DNA from 2 places in the Cupriavidus sp. 05L310 genome. Region 2 is predicted to be linked to the other one. Evidence: predicted binding sites of a transcription regulator. Region 2 holds the regulator's gene; the other holds the start of a gene.
The links. The regulator LexA, encoded in region 2, represses DNA repair genes until DNA is damaged. The targets are predictions, from matches to a motif close to ACTGTATNNNNATACAGT.
Positions count from the first base shown of each region.

Region 1: a site for LexA is predicted at 7,881-7,898, ahead of AC1DS6_RS28390 (ATP-dependent helicase). Genes of this name have one in related genera too.

Region 1 covers NZ_JBFTOX010000044.1:64,347-74,636, forward strand. Annotated here, with positions in the region: gene AC1DS6_RS28365 (alpha/beta hydrolase) at 1-147, opposite strand, end outside; gene AC1DS6_RS28370 ((2Fe-2S) ferredoxin domain-containing protein) at 243-563, opposite strand; gene AC1DS6_RS28375 (dicarboxylate/amino acid:cation symporter) at 979-2,277, shown strand; gene AC1DS6_RS28380 (sensor histidine kinase) at 2,360-4,345, shown strand; gene AC1DS6_RS28385 (sigma-54-dependent transcriptional regulator) at 4,354-5,670, shown strand; gene AC1DS6_RS28390 (ATP-dependent helicase) at 5,694-7,859, opposite strand; gene AC1DS6_RS28395 (TlpA disulfide reductase family protein) at 7,996-8,550, opposite strand; gene AC1DS6_RS28400 (thioredoxin domain-containing protein) at 8,654-9,157, opposite strand; gene AC1DS6_RS28405 (hypothetical protein) at 9,370-9,969, shown strand; gene AC1DS6_RS28410 (LysE family transporter) at 10,045-10,290, shown strand, end outside.
Region 2 covers NZ_JBFTOX010000067.1:44,877-55,166, reverse strand. Annotated here, with positions in the region: gene AC1DS6_RS35570 (DUF808 domain-containing protein) at 1-597, opposite strand, end outside; gene AC1DS6_RS35565 (hypothetical protein) at 1,381-1,656, shown strand; tRNA gene AC1DS6_RS35560 (tRNA-His) at 1,855-1,930, opposite strand; gene AC1DS6_RS35555 (hypothetical protein) at 2,100-2,267, opposite strand; gene lexA (transcriptional repressor LexA) at 2,377-3,033, opposite strand; gene AC1DS6_RS35545 (asparaginase) at 3,258-4,256, shown strand; gene rpsF (30S ribosomal protein S6) at 4,358-4,732, shown strand; gene priB (primosomal replication protein N) at 4,807-5,106, shown strand; gene rpsR (30S ribosomal protein S18) at 5,110-5,388, shown strand; gene rplI (50S ribosomal protein L9) at 5,420-5,872, shown strand; gene AC1DS6_RS35520 (replicative DNA helicase) at 6,112-7,503, shown strand; gene AC1DS6_RS35515 (DUF47 domain-containing protein) at 7,715-8,341, shown strand; gene AC1DS6_RS35510 (inorganic phosphate transporter) at 8,355-9,365, shown strand; gene AC1DS6_RS35505 (C40 family peptidase) at 9,454-10,113, opposite strand; gene AC1DS6_RS35500 (hypothetical protein) at 10,185-10,290, opposite strand, start outside.

The sequences.
Region 1 (10,290 bases), on a different contig from region 2:
CTTGTTGTCCTTGGTGCCACCAAACAGCGGATGCGGATGGGCCACCAGCGCGAGGCCGCGCGGGGCGCCGGCCTGGGGCAGGTCGACCGAAATGTCGATGGCGCCGGCTGGGCCGGCAACGGTAAGTACCTGGGTATGCGCGTTCATGGAAACAGGAAGCGGGTGACTGGCTAAAGCGCGGCTGCGCCCGGGGTTCAGCGGCTTATCGGTTCAGCGTATCTGCGTATCTGCGTGGCCGCCGGTCAGCGATCAAGCATCAGGCGTTCGACCGGCTTGCCGCCCACCAGATGGCTGTCGATGATTTCGTCGATGTCCTGCTCGTCGACGAAGGTGTACCAGACGGCCTCGGGATAGACCACCAGCACCGGCCCGAGTTCACAACGGTTCAGGCAGCCAGCCTTGTTGATGCGCACCCGCCCTTCGCCGCCGCTGATGCCGAGCGCCTTGCAGCGCTTCTTGGCGTATTCCTGCATGGCCTTCGCATTGTGGTCAGCGCAGCAGGCGCCGCCATCCTCGCGCTGGTTGAGGCAGAAGAAAACATGGTGCTCGTAGTAGCTGCTCATGCGTGGTGGGCGTTCGGCGGCTTGCGGCACCGCAAGGCAAAGGTGCCCCGGGCGCGCGCCGGCCGCTAGGGAATGGGTGGAAGGGCTGAATTATACGGTGTGAAGCGGGGCGGTTCGACGCTTTGGGCCCCGGCTTCGATGCCGCGGGCGCGGTGCCGCCGGCATGGGTGGCGTAGCGCGCACCCGCGCGGGCGGGATCGTCCGGATCCCCGGACGCGCATTTTCCGGATTTCCGGAAAGCCGGAGTGAACGCGCGGCCGCTTTGCCAGCTTCCTTTTGAAATCAGGGGCTTGGCGCGGCGTGGCGGGCTGGCACGGCGGTTGCGATTAGTAAGGCAGACGCGTTCCATTTGCAGGGCGCGCGAACCTGCCGCCGCTGCGGCGGCGGGCACGGTCAAAATACCGAGGACGACATCATGAGGAAACCCTTCTACAAGATCCTGTACGTGCAGGTGCTATTCGCCATCGCGGTGGGCATCGTGCTCGGGCACTTCTGGCCCGCTACGGGCATTGCAATGAAGCCGCTGGGCGACGGCTTCATCAAGCTGATCAAGATGATCATCGGGCCGATCATCTTCTGTACCGTGGTGTCCGGCATCGCCGGCATGCGCGACATGAAGAAGGTGGGCCGCGTGGGCGGCAAGGCGCTGCTGTACTTCGAGGTGATCTCCACCTTCGCGCTGCTCATCGGCCTGCTGTCCGCGCACATACTGAAGCCGGGCGTCGGATTCAACATTGATCCGGCCACGCTCGACACCAAGGCGATCTCGCAATACGTGACGCAGGCGCACGGCCAGAGCACGGTCGAGTTCTTCATGCACATCATCCCGGACACGATGGTCAGCGCGTTCGCCAACGGCGACATCCTGCAGATCCTGCTGATTTCGCTGTTCTTCGGCTCGGCGCTGGCGGCGATGGGCGACCGCTCGAAGATTGTGTTCGACTTCGTCGAACAGGTATCCAAGGTGTTCTTCCACATCGTGCATGTGATCACCAAGGTGGCGCCGCTTGGCGCGTTCGGCGCGATGGCCTTCACCATCGGCAAGTACGGTCTCGGTTCGCTGGTGCCGCTGCTCAAGCTGATCGGCACCTTCTACTTCACCGCGATCGTCTTCGTGGTGGTGGTGCTGGGTACGGTGGCGCGCCTGACGGGTTTCAACATCTTCCGCTTCATCGCCTACATCAAGGAAGAACTGCTGATCGTACTGGGCACCAGCTCGTCGGAAGCCGCGCTGCCGCACCTGATGGAAAAGCTGGAAAACCTGGGCTGCTCCAAATCGGTGGTGGGGCTGGTGGTGCCCACGGGTTACTCCTTCAACCTGGATGGCACCAACATCTACATGACCATGGCGGTGCTCTTCATCGCCCAGGCCACCGGCATCGAGCTCACGCTGCTGCAGCAGCTCACCGTCCTGGGCGTGGCGATGATCACCTCCAAGGGCGCCAGCGGCGTGACCGGCTCCGGCTTCATCACGCTGGCCGCCACGCTGGCGGTGGTGCCGGATATTCCGGTGGCGGGCATGGTGCTGATCCTGGGCATCGACCGCTTCATGAGCGAATGCCGCGCGCTGACCAATATCATCGGCAACGGTGTGGCGACGGTGGTCATGTCGGCGTGGGAGCATGAACTTGACCGCGTGCAGCTTGACCGCGCGCTACGCCGTGGCGGCGATGAAACGGCCGAACTTGCCGAAGCCGGCTCCGGCGTCCGCTGAGGTCCGGGCCTCCGGGGCGGCGGCGCCAGCCGGCGCCGCCCGCCAGCGGGTATCATCGGCGCGTGTCCCTTCGCATGCGCCGATGCCACATTCCGACGATTTCCTCGCCGTGCATGATCCCGCTTCCGCCCGCCTGGTGCATACGCCGGGCGATGGCGGCGGAAGCTGGCGAGGCTTTGTGGCGGCGCTGGCCATCGGCCTGCTGGCGCTGTGCTCGCTGACCTGGCTGGTTTCGGTGCAGCGCGGCGTCGATGGCCTGCAACAGACCACGGCGACCCGCGCCGACCGCTACGCGGCCACGCTGGAAAGCACGCTCGACCGCTACGAGTTCCTTCCCGCGCTGGTCTCGCTTCATCCTTTCGTTCACGACCTGCTGGCCGCGCCCACCGATCCCGCGCGGGTGGCGGCGGCCAACCGCTACCTGTCCGACGTCAATCGCCGCGCGCGCGCTTCGGCCACCTATGTGATCGCCGCCAACGGCGTGGCGCTGGCCGCCAGCAACCATGACCAGCCGGGCAGTTTCGTTGGCACCGACTATCGTTTTCGCCCCTATTTCCAGATCGCCTCGCGCGGGGAGGTCGGGCGCTTCTACGCCATCGGCATCACCAGCGACGAACCCGGCTATTACATCGCCCAGCCCGTGAAGGTGGGCAGCCGGGTGGTGGGCGTGACCGTGGTCAAGCTCAACCTGGAGTGGTTCCAGCGCGCGGGCGCCGGCGGCGCCGAGCCGGTGATGGTGAGCGACGACCACGGCGTGGTTTTTCTCTCATCGGTTCCGGCCTGGCAATACCGCACGCTGCGGCCGCTGCCGCCCGAGTTGCAGTCGGAGCTGGACCGCACGCGCCAGTACCACGACCAGGCGGTCAAGCCGCTGCCGCTGGAGGCGCTGCAATCGCCGGTCACGCGCTGGCTCGGCCATACGGTGCTGGGCGAGGGCGCGCGGCTGGTGCGCATCGGCACAGGCGGCAGCGCCGAGCGTTACCTCGAGATCAGCCGCAAGGTGGGCCCGGCCGACTGGACCATGCAGGTGATGGCCTCGCTGGACCCGGTGCTGGCGAGCGCGCGCAATGCCACCGTGGGCGCGGCGCTGGCCTATGCCTGCATGTGCCTGCTGCTGTTCAACTGGCGCCAGCGCCGCCAGCGCGCGCGCGACATCGAATACGGCAGGCGCTTGCTCGAAGCCGCTTACGACGAACTCGAGCGGCGCGTGGAGGCGCGCACGGCTGACCTGATGGCCATCAACGAGCAACTGGAAGCCGAAGTGGCCGAACGCACGCGCGCCGAGGGCGAACTGCGCGCGGCACAGGACGAACTGGTGCAGGCCAGCAAGCTGGCGGCGCTGGGCCAGATGGCGGCGGGCATCACCCATGAGCTGAACCAGCCGCTGGCGGCCCTGCGCACCTTTTCCGACAACACCCGCGTGCTGCTGGAGCGCGGCAAGCTCGATGCGGTGACCGACAACCTGGCCGCCATTGCCGATCTCACGGCACGCATGGGCAAGATCACCGGGCAGCTCAAGCTGTTCGCCGGCAAGGCGCGCCAGCGCCGCCACGCGGTGCATGTGCGCGCCGCGCTGGATCACGTGCTGGCGCTGATGGCGCCGCGGCTCGCTCACGTCACGCTAAGGGTGGAGGGCTTGTCGCAACCGCCCGGGCCTGCGGTGTGGGCCGACGAGCTCAAGCTCGAGCAAGTGCTGCTCAACCTCATCGGTAACGCGCTGGATGCGCTGGCCACCGCTGCGCCGGACGCGCCGTGCGTGGAAGTGGCGGTCAGCGAGCACGGCGACACCGTCAGCATCGCGGTGCGCGACAACGGCACCGGCATTCCCGTCGACGTCTTGCCCAGGCTGTTCGAGCCCTTCTTCACCACCAAGGAAATCGGCCAGGGCCTCGGCCTTGGACTGGCCATCTCGACCTCCATCGTGCGCGAGTTCGGCGGCCAGCTGAGCGCGGCCGGCCGGCCGGATGGCGGCGCCGAATTCGTGGTGGTGCTGCGGCGTGCACCTGCGCCCGATGGTGGCGCGCCCCGCGCGGAGCCAAGATCCACCTCTCCCACCCATACTGAGTGAGCATCGCCATGCAAGACGGATTGCGTGTCCTGTTCGTCGAAGACGAACCCCTGGTACGCCAGGCTACCGCGCAGAGCCTGGAACTGGCTGGCTTCTCCGTGCTGGCGCTGCCTTCGGCCGAAGCCGCCATGCCGCACCTGTCGCCGGAATTCCCCGGCGTGCTGGTGACGGACGTGCGGCTCACCGGCGCCAGCGGCCTGGACCTGTTGCAGCACTGCCGCAACGCGGCACCGGGCGTACCCGTGATCCTGGTCACCGGCCACGGCGACATCACCATGGCGGTGCAGGCCATGCGCGAAGGCGCCTACGACTTTATCGAGAAACCCTTCGGTGCCGACCGCCTGACCGAGACCGTGCGCCGCGCGCTGGAACGGCGCGCGCTCGAACTGGAAAACCTCGCCCTGCGGCGCGAGCTGGCCGGCCCGGCCGCGGGCACCCGTATCATCGGGCGCTCTCCTGCCATCGAGCAGGTGCGCATGCTGGTGGCCAACGTGGCCGCCACCGACGTGCCGGTGATGATCAACGGCGAGACCGGCACCGGCAAGGAGTTGGTGGCGCGCAGCCTGCATGCCTTGTCGCCGCGGCATCACGCACCGTTCGTCGCGCTGAATTGCGGCGCGGTGCCGGAGGCCATTTTCGAGAGCGAGATGTTCGGCCATGAGGCGGGCGCTTTCACCGGCGCCGGCAAGCGCCGCGTGGGCAAGCTCGAGCATGCCTCCGGCGGCACGCTGTTCCTCGACGAAATCGAGAGCATGCCGCTGGCGCTGCAGGTCAAGCTGCTGCGCGTGCTGCAGGAGGGCACGCTGGAGCGGCTCGGGTCCAATGCATCGATCGCAATCGATGTGCGCATCGTGGCGGCGGCAAAGGGGGATATGGAGGCGCTGGTGGCGCAAGGCACGTTCCGCCAGGATCTCTACTACCGGCTCAATGTCGTCACCATCCCGCTGCCCCCGCTGCGCGAGCGGCGCGAGGATATCGTGCCGCTGTTCGAGCACTTCATGCTGGTGGCGGCGGTGCGCTACCAGCGCCCCGCGCCCATCCTCTCCGAGCTGCAGCGCCAGGCGCTGATGCAGCGCGCCTGGCCCGGCAATGTGCGCGAGTTGCGCAACGCCGCCGACCGTCTGGTGCTGGGCGTGCCCGAGGGCGGCACGCGCGCCGATGCGCTCGACGACTCCACGCCGCTCAAGGAGCGCATGGAACACTACGAGCGTGCTGTCATCGCCGATACGCTGGCGCGCACCGGCGGCGCGGTCAGCCAGGCCGCGGACCTGCTGCAGGTTGGCAAGGCCACGCTGTACGACAAGATCAAGCGCTACGGGTTGTAGGGCAGCTTGCCGTCAACGGCAGCTCAACGCCACATATCCCGCATGCGCCCGGCCAGGTCGAGCCTGGGCAACGGCGCCCTGGCTGGCGCGTCCGCGACCGGCGGGGGCGGCGGCCAGGCGCGGCTGTGGAACAGCGGCATCACCCGGTTGGGCAGGAAGCGCGTGCGCGAAGCGTAGACGTGGCGATCCCCATAGCCGGTCTGCTGGTGCACATAGAAGCGCTGCGGCACCACGATGTCGAGGTGGTCGCGGGCGCGGGTCATCGCCACATACAGCAGGCGGCGCTCTTCCTCGATTTCCTCGGTGGTGCCGGTGGCCAGGTCCGAAGGCATGCAGCCGTCGACGGCGTTGAGCACGTAGACCGCCTTCCATTCCTGGCCCTTGGCCGAGTGGATGGTCGACAGGATCAGGTAATCCTCGTCGCGCAGCGGCACGCCGGATTCGTCGCTCGACGCATCCGGCGGGTCGAGCGTGAGTTCGGTCAGGAAGCGCTCGCGCGAGGCGTAGGTGGCGGCGATTCGTTCCAGTTGCTGGAGATCGGCCGCGCGCGCGGGAGCGTCGTCGTGCAGGCGTTCCAGATGCGGCTGGTACCACGCCACCACCTGCTCGAAGGCCGAGGGCCACGGCGCGGCCGGCGCCATCAGGCTGCGCGCCAGCGCCAGCAGATCGGGCCACGCCTCGGCGGCGGCCGGCGGTGCCTCGAAGGATTCCAGCGCGAACAGCGGCTCGGTGGCGATTTCCACCGCGTCCAGCGCGCGCGCGGCGGTTTTTGGTCCCACGCCGGGCAATAGCTGCAGGCTGCGGAAGCCCGCCATGCGGTCGCGCGGATTTTCCAGCCAGCGCACGACCGCCAGCACATCCTTTACGTGCGTGGATTCCAGGAATTTCAGGCCGCCGAACTTGACGAAGGGGATGTTGCGCCGGACCAGCTCGATCTCGAGCTGCGCGCTGTGGTCGGCGGCGCGGAACAGCACGGCCTGCGACAGCAGCGCCAGCCCGGCCTCGCGCCGCGCCAGGATCTGCTCGACCACGTAGCGGGCCTGGTCCGCTTCATCGTTGACCACGACGATCTCCGGTTTCTCGGCCGAGCCGCGCTCCGACCACAGGTCCTTGGTATAGCGTTCGGCCGCGAGGCCGATCACCGCATTGGCGCCGGCCAGGATAGGCTGGGTCGAGCGGTAGTTCTGCGACAGCGTGACCATGTCCGCGGCCGGTGTGAACTGTCCGGGGAAATCGAGGATGTTGCGCACCGTGGCGCCACGGAAGGCATAGATCGACTGGGCATCGTCACCCACCACGGTCAGGCCGCGTCCGTCGGGCTTGAGCGCGAGCAGGATGGCGGCCTGCAGCGCATTGGTGTCTTGGTATTCGTCCACCAGCACATGGTCGAAGCGCGCGCCCATGTCCTGCGCCAGCACGGGTTCGGCCAAGGCCTGCGCCCAGTAGAGCAGCAGGTCGTCGTAGTCGAGCACCTGCTGCTTCTGCTTGGCTTCCACATAGCCGGCGAACAGCCCGCGCAGCGCATCCGTCCACATGGCATAGCGCGGGAACCATTGCTTGAGCACGTCTTCCAGCGGGGCCTGCGTGTTGACCACGCGCGAGTAGATCGACAGGCAGGTTTCCTTGCGCGGGAAACGCGAGGCCTGCGCGGACAGGCCGAGGTCATGGCGTACCACATTCATCAGGTCGGCGGCATCGCCGCGATCGCAGATGGTGAAGCTGGGCGACAGGCCGAGCGTCTCGGCGTACTCGCGCAACAGGCGCGCGCCGATGGCGTGGAAGGTGCCCGACCACGTCAGCGCGGCGCGGCCCGCGCCGGAGGTCTGCATGCCGAGCGCCTGGTCCACGATGCGCTCGACCCGCCGCCCCATCTCCGACGCCGCGCGGCGCGAGAACGTCAGCAGCAGGATGCGGCGCGGATCGGCGCCGCCCAGCACCAGGTGCGCGACCCGGTGCGCCAGCGTGTTGGTCTTGCCCGAGCCGGCGCCGGCGATGATCAGCAGCGGCGCGGCGGGCTCGTGGGTCACGGCCGCGCGCTGTTCCGGGTTCAGGGTGGACAGGTAGGCGGGCGTGGCGCAGGCATCCTGCCTGTTGGCGGGTGCATCGCAAAGCACGGCGCTGGGATCGGGATCGAGTAACACGGCAGGGGCCTTTGGGGATGCCGGGCGTGCAAGTGCGCTGGCCGGCATGGGCGGGGAAAACTGCCGGTAACTGTATATCCATACAGGCGAACTGCGCAAGGCCGGGGCCGTTGCGTGGGGCTGCCGCAATAAAAAAGGTGCCATGGCAGGCACCTTTCCGGCGGATTCGGGCGGGCTGCGCGGATCAGGCCGCCTTGGCGAGCGCGCCGTCGAGCAGCTTGTGCAGCGCATCCCACTCCGGTTCGCCGACATAACGCTTGAGGATGCGGCCGTCCTTATCGATCACGAAGGTGGTCGGGGTCAGTTGGACCTCGCCGAATGCCTTGGCCGCCGCGCCGTCGGAGTCCATCGCCACCTTGAACGGCAACTTGCGGGTTAGCGCATAGTTCATCACGTACATCGGCGGGTCGTAGCTCATTGCCACCGCCACGAACTCCAGGCCCTTGTCCTTGAACTTGTCATAGGTCTTGACCATGTCCGGCATCTCCTTGACGCAGGTGACGCAGCTGGTGGCCCAGAAGTTGACCAGGTAGACCTTGCCCTTGAGATCGGCGGTGCTGACCTTCTCGCCCGACAGCAGCGTGAAGGTGGCGGGCGGCGCGGCAGTGGCTGGGGCGATGGCGCGGTAGCCGAACCAGCCCAGCACGGCAACCAGCAGCACGGCGCCGATCGCGGGCCAGAGCTTGCGCCGGGCCGGGCTTGCCGCGGGAGGGGCGGTTGGGGAAGTGGAGGTCGTCATGATGCTCGCCGACAGGTCAGACAAGCCGCCATTCTACTGCCGCTGCCGCGGCGCTGCCGGATGCATGCATGGAGGCACTCGCGCTGCGGCGATTAGCCGCAGTTCAGTCCGGCGTGGCGGCCAACGCCGAGCGGGCCTTATCCAGCGCCTGTTCCAGGTAGGCACCGTAGAAGTCAGGCTGCATGCCGCGCAACGGGGTGGCCAGCGAGCGGCCGCGCGCGTCCAGGAAGAGCACCGTGGGCGCCACCGTCACGTGGCGGCTGCGGGCCCATTCACGCGCCGTGGTCATGCTGCCATCCGCATTGCGCAGCGGCGTGTTGGCGGTCATGTCGAGCTCCCGCGCCACGATCTCGCCCGCCGCCGCCTGCGGGCCGAGATAGTTGCGGCGCACCGTTTCGCAGTAAACGCAGTCGGGCAGCGTGACCAGCACCACCAGCGGTTCGCCGCGGGTGGCCGCCGCCTTGGCCTGGGCGGCCAGGTCGGTTGCCGCGGGCAGGTGGGTGCTGGCGGCCAAGGCGCCATGGCTTGTCGTGACGATGAGGGCACCCATCACCGCCGCCACGGCGCGCAAGGTACGGCGGGCGGGCGCACGGCGCGGTTGCGGCATGGACGGGACTGACGGGTGGCCGGGCGACGGGATTTGCATGGGCTGGCAATGTGGATGCGCGCTGGCACGCAGGTTCCCCGATAATAGCGGCTTCCGTCCGCATCCGTGGTGCCGCGCCCGCGCGCCCTGGATGCGGGATCGCACAATCCCGGGCACTGTCCCCGGCAATGTCCGCCGGACCGTTGCCGCACGCTGCCGTATCCACTGCCGAGATGTCCCACCGCCGGTTTTCCCGCTTGTTACCGTCCTCGCTTGCCACCGCCCTCGCCGTGACCGCACTCGGCGCCGGGCTGATCGCCTGCTCGCCGCGCTATGACTGGCGCACCATTCAGTCCAACGAAGGTGCGTACGCCGCGCTCTATCCGGGCAAGCCAAGCGGCGCCGCCCGCGAAGTAGCCATTGCCGGGCGCAAGCTGCCGATGACGATGGACGCGGCCCGGATCGACGAAACCCTGTTCGCCGTTGGCGTGGTGACCTTGCCCGCCGACGATGCCGCGTTGCGGCAGGCCGCGCTTGAATCGATGCAGGCGGGGTTGCTTGGCAACCTCGGTCCCCACCCCGCGGAAGCGGTCAAGACGCGCAAGGTGAAGGTGATGTCGGCCGCGACACCCGCCGTGGCGCTTGACGGCGTGGAGGTGCAGGTGGCTGCGGTCTCGCCGCAGGACCAGTCGCCTCGCAGGCTGACGGCGCGGCTGGTGGCTTCCGGCGTGCACGTCTACCAGGCGGTTGTGCTGGAGGCCGGCGATGCCGCGCGCGACCAGCGCCAGGCGGAGCAGGTCGACCAGTTCCTCACCGGTTTTCATCCGTTTTAAGCTCTGCCGAGCCTTATTGCGCTTTAGCCGGCCCGCAATGCGCGGGCCGATCAGTCCGTTCAAGGGAGTTCATTCATGCGTTGGGAAGTTTGGCTGGCTTATTTCGCGGCTTGTTGGGTGATTGCCGTTTCGCCGGGTTCGGGGGCGGTGCTGTCGATGAGCCATGGCCTGTCGTACGGGCTGCGCAAGACCACCACTACGATCTTTGGCTTGCAGACCGGCCTGGTGATCATCCTGCTGGTGGCAGGCGGCGGCCTGGGCGCGCTGCTGCTGGCGTCCGAGCATGCGTTCGCCGTGGTCAAGACGATCGGTGCGCTCTAC
Region 2 (10,290 bases):
ATCGTCGAGCTTGACGATGCCGGCCACTAGCCCGTAGACACCCACTGTCATGACGAGGGCGATGGCGGACAGCACGGCCACCTGCGTACCAAACGGCGCGCCGGAGACGGTCCCCAGTGAGATCACGATGATCTCGGCGGACAGGATGAAATCCGTGCGCACCGCGCCGCGGATCTTCGCCTTCTCGTCAATTGCTGAATCCGTCGGAGGATCTTGTGCCTGATGCTCGCCAGGAGGATCTACTTCGCTCCGTGACTCTCCGTGCATGAAGCGGTGCGCGATCTTTTCAAATCCTTCGTAGCAAAGGAACGCGCCGCCCACCATCAGCAGTGGCACGATCGCCCAAGGGGTCGCAGCACTGATTGCGAGCGCAGCCGGTACCAGAATCGCCTTGTTGCGCAAAGAACCCACCGCAACCGACCACACAACCGGCAACTCGCGATCGGCTTTCACGCCGCTGACCTGTTGCGCATTGAGGGCAAGATCGTCGCCCAGGACACCAGCGGTCTTCCTGGCAGCCACCTTGCTCATGGTTGCCACATCGTCAAGGATCGAGGTGATGTCGTCGATCAACAAAAGCAGGCTGGTGCCGGCCATATTTCAAGCTCCCATGTCGGTGCTGAGTAGGAGAGGCCCTTCAGGTGATCAAGGCCGCATGGCAAGATATTGCCATATGGAAAGACGGCGATTGATCCCATACCCACTCTATTTGGGGGCGATCCTGGCGGTTCGCCTTCAGTGGGCTGTTAGCTTGCAGGCTAAAATCGAGCGAGAACCGTTCGCTTCCTCGGCCGTAGGGGAAATATCTAAAATCAATGCTTGTCGCGTCATTCCTGTTGCGCGGCTTGGGCGTCGCGTCGTGGCAGTGGAGCCAACTCGCGAATTGCGTCAGGAGGGGCAGCGCATCCATTCGAGTTTGCCCATCGAATGGCTGGATGACGAACTGCCATACCTAGTGGGTATGCGATCCAGGCAAGAGCAGTTCGATCTGATTTGCTTTTGAGATGGCTGATTTTTACTGTGAACCTGTCGCACGATGCTTTGCCAGGCGCCTTACTGCGGTACTCAACGGACCTGCGGTGGCTGACGATCCCCCCGCTATCGGTCGGCCCAGGTGTAGCCGTGATAGTCAGGAGACGCGCCTGTTAAGCGTTGGCAATCGCCCGGCGATAATGTTCAGCGGAGTCCAAAATCGCTTGGTCAAGGTTCGCTTGTGCAATCGCCATCGTGTGAGATGCTCCTGGCGCTGAGCATCTAGGCACCTCGTAGAACTTTGATTCCGCACTCTCATTCGCTCGATGAGGCTCATGCCTGGCGCTTCTGGCTATGCGCGCTGGTTTGCCGTCATGCTAGGATTTTGCCAGGCTCTGGGAGATAGCCATGGTTCAAAAGCTGTTCCACGAATTGCCCGTGAATGAACGCGGCGACTTTGAATCCGCCTGCGCGCGGCATGGATTTGTTCGAGAAGACTTCGAGGTGAGCGAGGAAGAGGGCATTTCGCGAGGCAGCGGGGCGAGTCATATCCCCCGGAAAATCACTGTCGCCCGAGTGGGCGGAGACGTCCAAGTCTATCCCGCAGCTACCGGCATTTCGTGGACAGTCGCATTTGAACGAGATCTGGAGCGCGGCGAATTTGGATTCCCTCTTGCGGACTAGCTAAGGGATGGGAGAGGTCGCTGCGTGGAAGAAACGGGGGAGGGGTATGCTGAAGCAGGCTAGATCGAGCCGGTGGTGCTGACACCGGCGGTTGCAAGTATTCCCACCGTGGGAGGATGGCGGGAATGGAACCCGGCTTTGGGATGCACAAATGAAAACAGCGCCTTGGTTAAGGCGCTGTTTTGCAGGGCAAATTCTTGGGGTGGCTGATGGGACTCGAACCCACGACGACAGGAATCACAATCCTGGACTCTACCAACTGAGCTACAGCCACCGTAGAGGTTGCTCAGCTGGCTGCTGAGCAACGAAGAACAAGATCATACAATACCAAAAGGCGGATGGCTAGCACTCTGCACAAATTTTTTCTCTGCGCTGCCTTATGCGATTTCAGCCGGTTAGGTCGGTTACCGCGACGCGCGCAAGTGAGTGCTGCCGTAACCCACCTATGAAAGCTTGGCCGACTCCTCCAGCTCAAGCATGCGGCAGATGGCTGCCATGCTGCCCACCATGGTGCGTCGTTGCGCACCCTGGTAGATACGCACGCCTTTGGATTGGCGGAATGGTACGGGCTTGACGGGGCGGCGGGCGGAGAGGCGGTTGGCTGGCAGCATGGCTACACCTGGTGACTTGCAACAACAGTTAGCGGTGCCCGACTAGCGGGCGGCGTTGGCACAATCGGGCGTCGGCGTGATACGGGCTTGCCCGCCTCAGCCGCACTCGTCAGAAGCCGCTGGGTCGGATCAAGCCGACGGCGATACCTTCCAGAGAGAATTCTTCGCGGCCGGGGCGCACGATGATGCTGGGGAAATCGGGATTCTCGGCAATGAGTTCGATCGAGTCGCCGCGGCGGTTGAGGCGTTTGACGGTGACGTCGTCTCCCAGTCGCGCAACGACGATCTTGCCGTTCGGGGCCTCGCTGGCACGCTTGACCGCAAGCAGATCGCCATCGAGGATGCCGGCGTCCCGCATGCTCAGGCCACGTACCCGGAGCAGGTAGTCAGGTTGCACGTCGAACACCGAAGCGTCGACCTGGTATTGGCGATCGATGTGTTCTGCGGCAAGGATCGGGCTACCGGCCGCGACGCGCCCGACCAGGGGCAGCGTCAGTTGCATCACGCCGGCCATTGGCAGCGAGAATTGGTCTGGTAGTTCTGAGTCGCTGCGCGAAACCTTGAGCCGGATGCCGCGCGAGGCGCCGGGGGTGAGTTCGATTACGCCCTTGCGGGCCAGAGCCCTCAGGTGTTCCTCGGCAGCATTGGGCGATGAGAAGCCGAACTTGGCGGCGATCTCGGCGCGTGTGGGCGGAAAGCCCGTGTGCTGGAGGCTGCTGCGAATCAGATCGAAAATCTGCTGCTGTCGCGGTGTCAGGGTCGCCATGGTCGCCGTGTTGGAAAGCACTGTATGTTTAAACAGTATGCTGTGATTTTATACAGTATCGAGTGAAGTGCAAGCGGAATTTTGGGAGTTTGCGCATCGACAGGTGCGTCAGGCGAGGCTCGCCGCGCCGTGCGGCGTGAGCCTGGGCGTTACAATTCGCGGCACTTGCAGCCTAATTTTTCGCTCGCTGCTTAACCTTTCTGGCTTTCGATCTCTATCTCGCCATGTCCCTCCTGCCTCGTGTCGTCGTGCTTGCTACCGGTGGCACCATTGCCGGTTCTTCATCCAGTGCTGCCAGCAGCGCGAAGTACCAGGCGGCCACGGTGCCTGTGACGGCGCTGCTTGATGCTGTGCCGGCGCTCGGTGCCGTGGCCCGCGTCGAGGCGGAGCAGGTGGCGCAGGTGGATAGCAAGGACATGTCGTTCGTCCTCTGGGCCCGGTTGGTTGAACGCGTTGCGTTCTGGTCTGCGCAGGCCGATGTGGCGGGCATTGTGATTACCCATGGCACCGATACGCTGGAGGAGACGGCAATGCTGCTGCATCTGGCATGGGTGGGCACGGTGCCGGTGGTGCTGACGGCGGCGATGCGGCCTTCGACCTCCCTGTCGGCCGATGGTCCCTTGAACCTGCTGGACGCGGTACGGGTGGCTGCCAGCGCCGGGGCGGCGGGCAAGGGCGTGCTACTGGTGATTAATCAGGAAATCCATGCCGGGCGGGATGTGGTGAAGGGACATACGTCAGCGGTCAACGCTTTTGTGTCGCCGCTGGCTGGCCCGATCGGGTTCGTGCAGGACGACCTCGTGCGATTTGTCCGTGCGCCCCGGCTGTTGCCGGACCGGGCCTGGGCCGTGCCGTGCAAGTGGCCGCAGGTGGAGATTATTGCTAGTTACGCGGAGCCCGGCCGGTTGGTGGTGGATGCTTTGGCGCAGGCAGGTGTGGCGGGGCTGGTCGTGGCGGCCGCAGGCAACGGGTCGGTTCACCAGTCGCTGGTCGATGCGCTGGTGGACGCGGCCGGGGCGGGAGTGGCCGTGGTGCGTAGCTCGCGCACCGGGGCAGGGCATGTGGCAATGCCGGCACCTCCACGACCGGCTTCAGGTGCCTTCGTTTCTGCAGGCGATCTCAATCCATATAAGGCGCGCGTGCTCCTGATGCTGGCCCTGGCGACAACGCCCGGACTGGCTGCGGATCCCGCTGCGTTGCAGGCGCTCTTCGCCGAAAACTAAGGCGGCTTGCTCCAAAAGGCAAAAGCACGCTATACTTTAAGGCTATCCAACCTTGCTGCACCGGACATGGCGCCCGGGCGGCTTATCCAAAAGGAGCGTCAATGCGTCATTACGAAATCGTATTTATCGTCCATCCGGACCAGAGCGAACAAGTTCCGGCCATGATCGAGCGTTACAAGACGCTGGTCACGTCGCAGGAAGGCCAGATCCACCGTGTGGAAGACTGGGGCCGCCGTCAGATGGCCTACATGATCCAGAAGCTGGCCAAGGCTCACTACGTTTGCCTGAACATCGAATGCGGCAAGGAAACCCTGGCTGAACTCGAACACGCGTTCAAGTTCAACGACGCGGTGCTGCGCCACCTCATCGTTCAGACCAAGAAGGCCGAAACCGCACCGTCCCCGATGATGAAGGAAGTGCAGCGCGAAGAAGCCCGCAAGGCCGCGCAACAGACCAGCGAAGTCCAGGCCGCCTAAGTGCGGACTGTTGTGGTTGCCGTGGGCGTTGAACGCCGCGGCGGCAAGTGCGGGCATCGGTGCGGGAGAGTGCGTTGAACCAGCTAAGGCTCTGCGCAACGCTCGCGGAACGCGATGCCTTGCGTTACACCCCGGCCGGGGTCCCCGTTGTCAACTGCATCTTGCAGTACGCGGGCGAGACGGTCGAGGCGCAAACGCCCAGGCAGGTGGAATTCGCCATCGCCGCCATGGGAATCGGTCAGATCGGCCAGCGGCTTGAGCGGACTCCGCTCGGCGCGATGCTCGACTGCGAAGGATTCCTGGCCCGCAAGCACCGCAACAGCAAGGCTCTCGTCTTTCACATCACTGGATGTAAAGCATTCGAAAAGGATTGAATCATGGCATTCGTCAAACGTGACAACAAGAACAAGAAGCGCTTCCAGCAGCAAAACCCGCTGTTCAAGCGCAAGCGCTTCTGCCGCTTCACCGTGGCTGGCGTGGAACAGATCGACTACAAGGATCTGGACACCCTGAAGGATTTCATCGGCGACAACGGCAAGATTACCCCCGCCCGCCTGACCGGCACCAAGGCGCACTATCAGCGTCAGCTCGATACGGCTATCAAGCGCGCGCGTTTCCTCGCGCTGATGCCTTACACCGACCTGCACAAGAACTGATCGGCCCTAGGTCCGTTAAGGAGAAAACACGATGCAAATTATTCTGCTTGAGAAAGTCATCAATCTGGGCAACCTGGGTGACATCGTTCGCGTGAAGGACGGCTATGCCCGTAACTTCCTGATCCCGAACAAGAAGGCCCGCCGTGCTACCCAGACCGCTATCAGCGAGTTCGAAGTCAAGCGCGCTGAACTGGAAAAGGCAGCTGCCGAGAAGCTGGCCGCGGCCCAGGGCGAAGGCGAAAAGCTGAACGGCCTGACCGTGCAAATCACCCAGAAGTCGGGTGTGGACGGCCGCCTGTTCGGTTCCGTCACCAACGCCGACATCGCCGAAGCGCTGGCTGGTCAAGGCTTCAAGGTTGAGAAGGCGCAAGTGCGCCTGCCGAATGGCCCGCTGAAGATCGTCGGCGACCATCCGGTCAGCGTTTCGCTGCATACCGACGTGCTGGTCGACGTGACGGTTTCCGTCCTGGGCGAACACGTCTAAGCACTGATCTCGCTACCGGTCCCGCTTGCCTGTTGGGCTGGCAGGGCCGGTTGCCGGTATCGGGCTTGACCAAACAAAAAGGCAGGAGCGTTTTGCTCCTGCCTTTTTGTTTGGCCGCTACCCTCGTTTGCATCATTGCCACAGGGCTGGTTGTCCCGCCGTCACTTGGCCGGACGCGGTAACAACCGGCTGCGAATTCTCCCCCGGCTGTCTGGCGGCGACCGTTATAATCCCTTCCCATGAACGCGCCCGTCGCAGACCCCCAACTAGATAATCTCAAGGTTCCACCGCACTCCATCGAGGCCGAGCAATCGGTGCTGGGTGGCTTGCTGCTGGACAATGCCGCCTGGGACCGTATCGCCGATTTCCTGTCCGAAGCGGACTTCTACCGCTTCGATCACCGGATGATCTTCCAGAGCATCTCCCGGTTGATCGCCGCCACCAAGCCCGCCGACGTCATCACTGTCTACGAGACGCTTCAGGTCGCTGGCAAGGCGGAGGAGGTGGGCGGGCTGGCCTATCTGAATTCGCTGGCGCAGAACACACCTAGTGCTGCCAATATCCGCCGCTATGCGGAAATCGTGCGCGAGCGTTCGGTGCTGCGCAAGCTGGTCACCGCGGCCGACGATATCGCCAGTGCGGCCTTCGCCCCCAAGGGGCGCGAAGTGCGGGAACTGCTCGACGAAGCCGAATCGAAGGTGTTCGCCATTGCCGAGGAGGGCTCGCGCGGGCAGAAGGGCTTCCAGGAGATCCAGCCGCTGCTGACGCAGGTGGTGGAGCGCATCGACGAGTTGTACCACCGTGACTCGAGTACCGACGTGACGGGCGTGCCGACGGGATTCATCGATCTGGACCGCATGACCAGCGGCATGCAGGCGGGCGACCTGATCATCGTTGCCGGGCGCCCCTCGATGGGTAAGACCGCCTTCTCGCTGAATATCGGCGAGCACGTGGCGGTGGAGCAGGGCCTGCCCGTGGCGGTGTTCTCGATGGAAATGGCCGGCACACAGCTGGCCATGCGTATGCTTGGCTCGGTCGGCCGCCTGGACCAGCACCGCCTGCGTACCGGCCGCCTGCTCGACGAGGACTGGCCACGGCTTACACATGCCATCCAGCGCATGAACGATGCCCAGTTGTTCATCGACGAAACCCCGGCGCTGAGCTCGATGGAACTGCGGGCCCGCTCGCGGCGGCTGGCGCGCCAGTGCGGCCAGCTTGGCCTGATCATCATCGACTATTTGCAGTTGATGTCGGGTTCGGGCGGCGGTGAAAACCGCGCGACCGAAATCTCGGAAATCTCGCGTTCGCTCAAGGGGCTGGCCAAGGAACTCAACTGTCCGGTGATCGCGCTCTCGCAGCTGAACCGAAGCCTTGAGCAGCGGCCCAACAAGCGCCCGGTGATGTCCGACTTGCGTGAATCCGGCGCTATCGAACAGGATGCCGACGTGATCCTGTTTATTTACCGTGATGAGGTCTACAACCCGGATTCGCAGGACAAGGGCACGGCCGAAATTATTATCGGTAAACAGCGTAACGGCCCCATCGGGACCGTGCGCCTGACTTTCTTGGGTCAATTCACGAAGTTTGACAACTTCAGCGGCGGCCCCGCTTTCTTCGATAACGATACCTGAAGCCTGTCCTGGCGCGGCTTGCCGGGCATCGTGGCTCGGCTGCGATGGTGGATTGTCCATGCCGCTTGTCAAAGTCCTCCGGCTTCGCTCCACAACCCTGTAAAATATTGCGTTTTGATGACAGCCGCCCCAGGGCGGCTGTCATGCAATGCGTACCTGCCTCATTCAGCAATAACCCGCGGCGCCCCCGCGCTTCGACAAGGAACATTCCATGTTCGGCCGATTCATGCCCACCGAGGGCAAGTTCTTCGAATACTTCAACCAGCATGCCGATTGCGCGGTGACCGCCGCCCGCGAGCTGGAGGTGCTGGTCAACGATCTGCCCAATGCCGAGGCGCATGCGCGCCGCGTGCAGGCCACTGAAAAGAAGGCTGATCGCATTACGCACGACACGATCGACCTGCTGCACAAGACCTTCATCACGCCGCTGGACCGCGACGAGATTCACAAGCTCATCACCACCATGGACGATATCCTCGACCTGATGGAAGACGTGGCGGAAACCATCTCGCTGTACGACGTGACCAGCCTGACGGACGAGGCGCGCAAGCTCGCCGCCATCTGCGTGCAGTGCTGCGACCAGGTCAAGATCGCGGTCGGCCTGCTTGAAGACATGAGCAATGCCAGCGCGATCCTGAAGACGGCACAGCAGATCGACCAGCTCGAGTCCGAGGCCGATCGCGTAATGCGCGCGGCGATGTCCAAGCTGTTCCGCGACGAGACGGACGTCAAGCGCCTGATCAAGCTGAAGGCCATCTACGAGCAACTGGAAACCATCACCGACAAGTGCGAGGACGTTGCCAACATCATCGAAGGCATCGTCCTGGAAAACGCCTGAGGCACACATCGGAATGCAGACCATACAAATGAGCTTGTGGGTGATCGCCCTGCTGGTGGCGCTCGCCTTGCTGTTCGATTTCATGAACGGCTTCCACGATGCCGCCAACTCGATTGCCACGGTGGTGTCGACGGGCGTGCTCAAGCCGCACCATGCGGTGGCGATGGCCGCCATGTGCAACGTGGTGGCTATCTTTATCTTCCACCTCAAGGTGGCGGCCACGGTGGGAACCGGCACGATCGACGTCAATATTGTCGATCACTATGTCATCTTCGGCGCCCTGATGGGTGCCATTGCCTGGAACCTGATCACCTGGTACTACGGCATTCCCTCGTCGTCCTCGCACGCGCTGATCGGCGGCCTGGTTGGCGCCGCGGTGGCCAAGAGCGGCACCGGTGCGCTGGTTGGTGGTGGCTTGCTCAAGACCGTGGCCTTTATCGTGATCTCACCGCTGCTGGGTTTCCTGCTCGGTTCGCTGATGATGGTGATCGTGGCCTGGACGTTCTTTCGCACGCCGCCGTCGCGGGTGGACCGCTGGTTCCGCAGGCTGCAGCTGATCTCGGCCTCGCTCTACAGCCTGGGCCACGGAGGCAATGACGCGCAAAAGACCATCGGCATCATCTGGATGTTGCTGATCGCCAGCGGTCACGTGGCGCAGGGCGGCGCGGAGCCGCCGGTCTGGGTCATCGTTTCCTGCTACGTGGCGATCGGCATGGGTACCATGTTCGGTGGCTGGCGCATCGTGCGTACCATGGGCCAGAAGATTACCAAGCTCAAGCCGGTAGGCGGCTTTTGCGCGGAGACCGGTGGCGCGATCACGCTGTTCATCGCTTCGGCGCTGGGCGTGCCGGTGTCGACCACGCACACCATCACGGGCGCCATCGTCGGCGTGGGTTCGGTGCAGAAGATGTCGGCGGTGCGCTGGGGCGTGGCGGGCAACATCGTCTGGGCCTGGGTGCTGACCATTCCGGCTTCTGCCTTCATGGCAGCCATCGCGTGGTGGATCGGCCGGCACGTGCTCTGAGCGATCGGACACCTCTTCGACAAGAATGCAAAAAGCCAGGCGCAATGCCTGGCTTTTTGTTTGTTGCGGTGCGGGAGAGCGTATGCCGTCAGCGATTGGCGAATGCGGCGATGGGGTCGTCGTCCACCGGCACCGGCGGCACAACCGATGGCTGCGGCGCCGGTGAGGCAGCCGGCGGCGGCGTAAACCCTGTCGCGACCCGTCGGGCACCGTTGTAGCGGGAGGCCCAATAGGATTTGCTCATGTCCTCAAGGCGCACCGTGCCGCCGGTGGAGGGTGCATGGACAAAGCGGTTCTGCCCGACATAGATGCCGACATGCGAATTGGCGCGGCCCGTGGTATTGAAGAAAACCAGGTCGCCCGATGCCACCTGGCTGCGCTCCAGCGCGACTCCGCGATCGCCCATGGCTTCGGTGGTGCGCGGCAAGTTGACGTTGGCGGCGCGCAGCACGACATAGCGCACCAGGCCGCTGCAGTCGAAGCCGGAGTCAGGCGTATTGCCGCCGTAGCGATAGGGCGTGCCAACCAGGGACATGGCCTGGATGGACACTTCTTCGAGCCCGGCGCTGGGATCGACCATGGGCGGGGCCGATGCCCGGGACTGGGCGCCGGGCCGCGTCGGCGGAGCAGAGGCGCAGGCGGCAAGCAGCAGCGCAGCGGTGCAAAGCGCGGGCAGGCGGGCGCTGTCGAAGACGCCGGCCAGCAAAGGCGCGGGTCTTCCGGTATGGGCTATCTGGCGCGGTGGCATCCTTCTCGGTCCGGTCCCGGGTCAGGTGCCGCGCCAGTGGCGGGCAGGCAGCGAAGCTGCCGCCCGTGGGCCTACCAGCGCAACTGTGCGTTGTATGTGCCAGTACTGACGGTTATCGACTTGGCCTGACCCTTATAAGTCGCTTCGATATTGTAGCTGCCTTGCGGGGCCTTTATC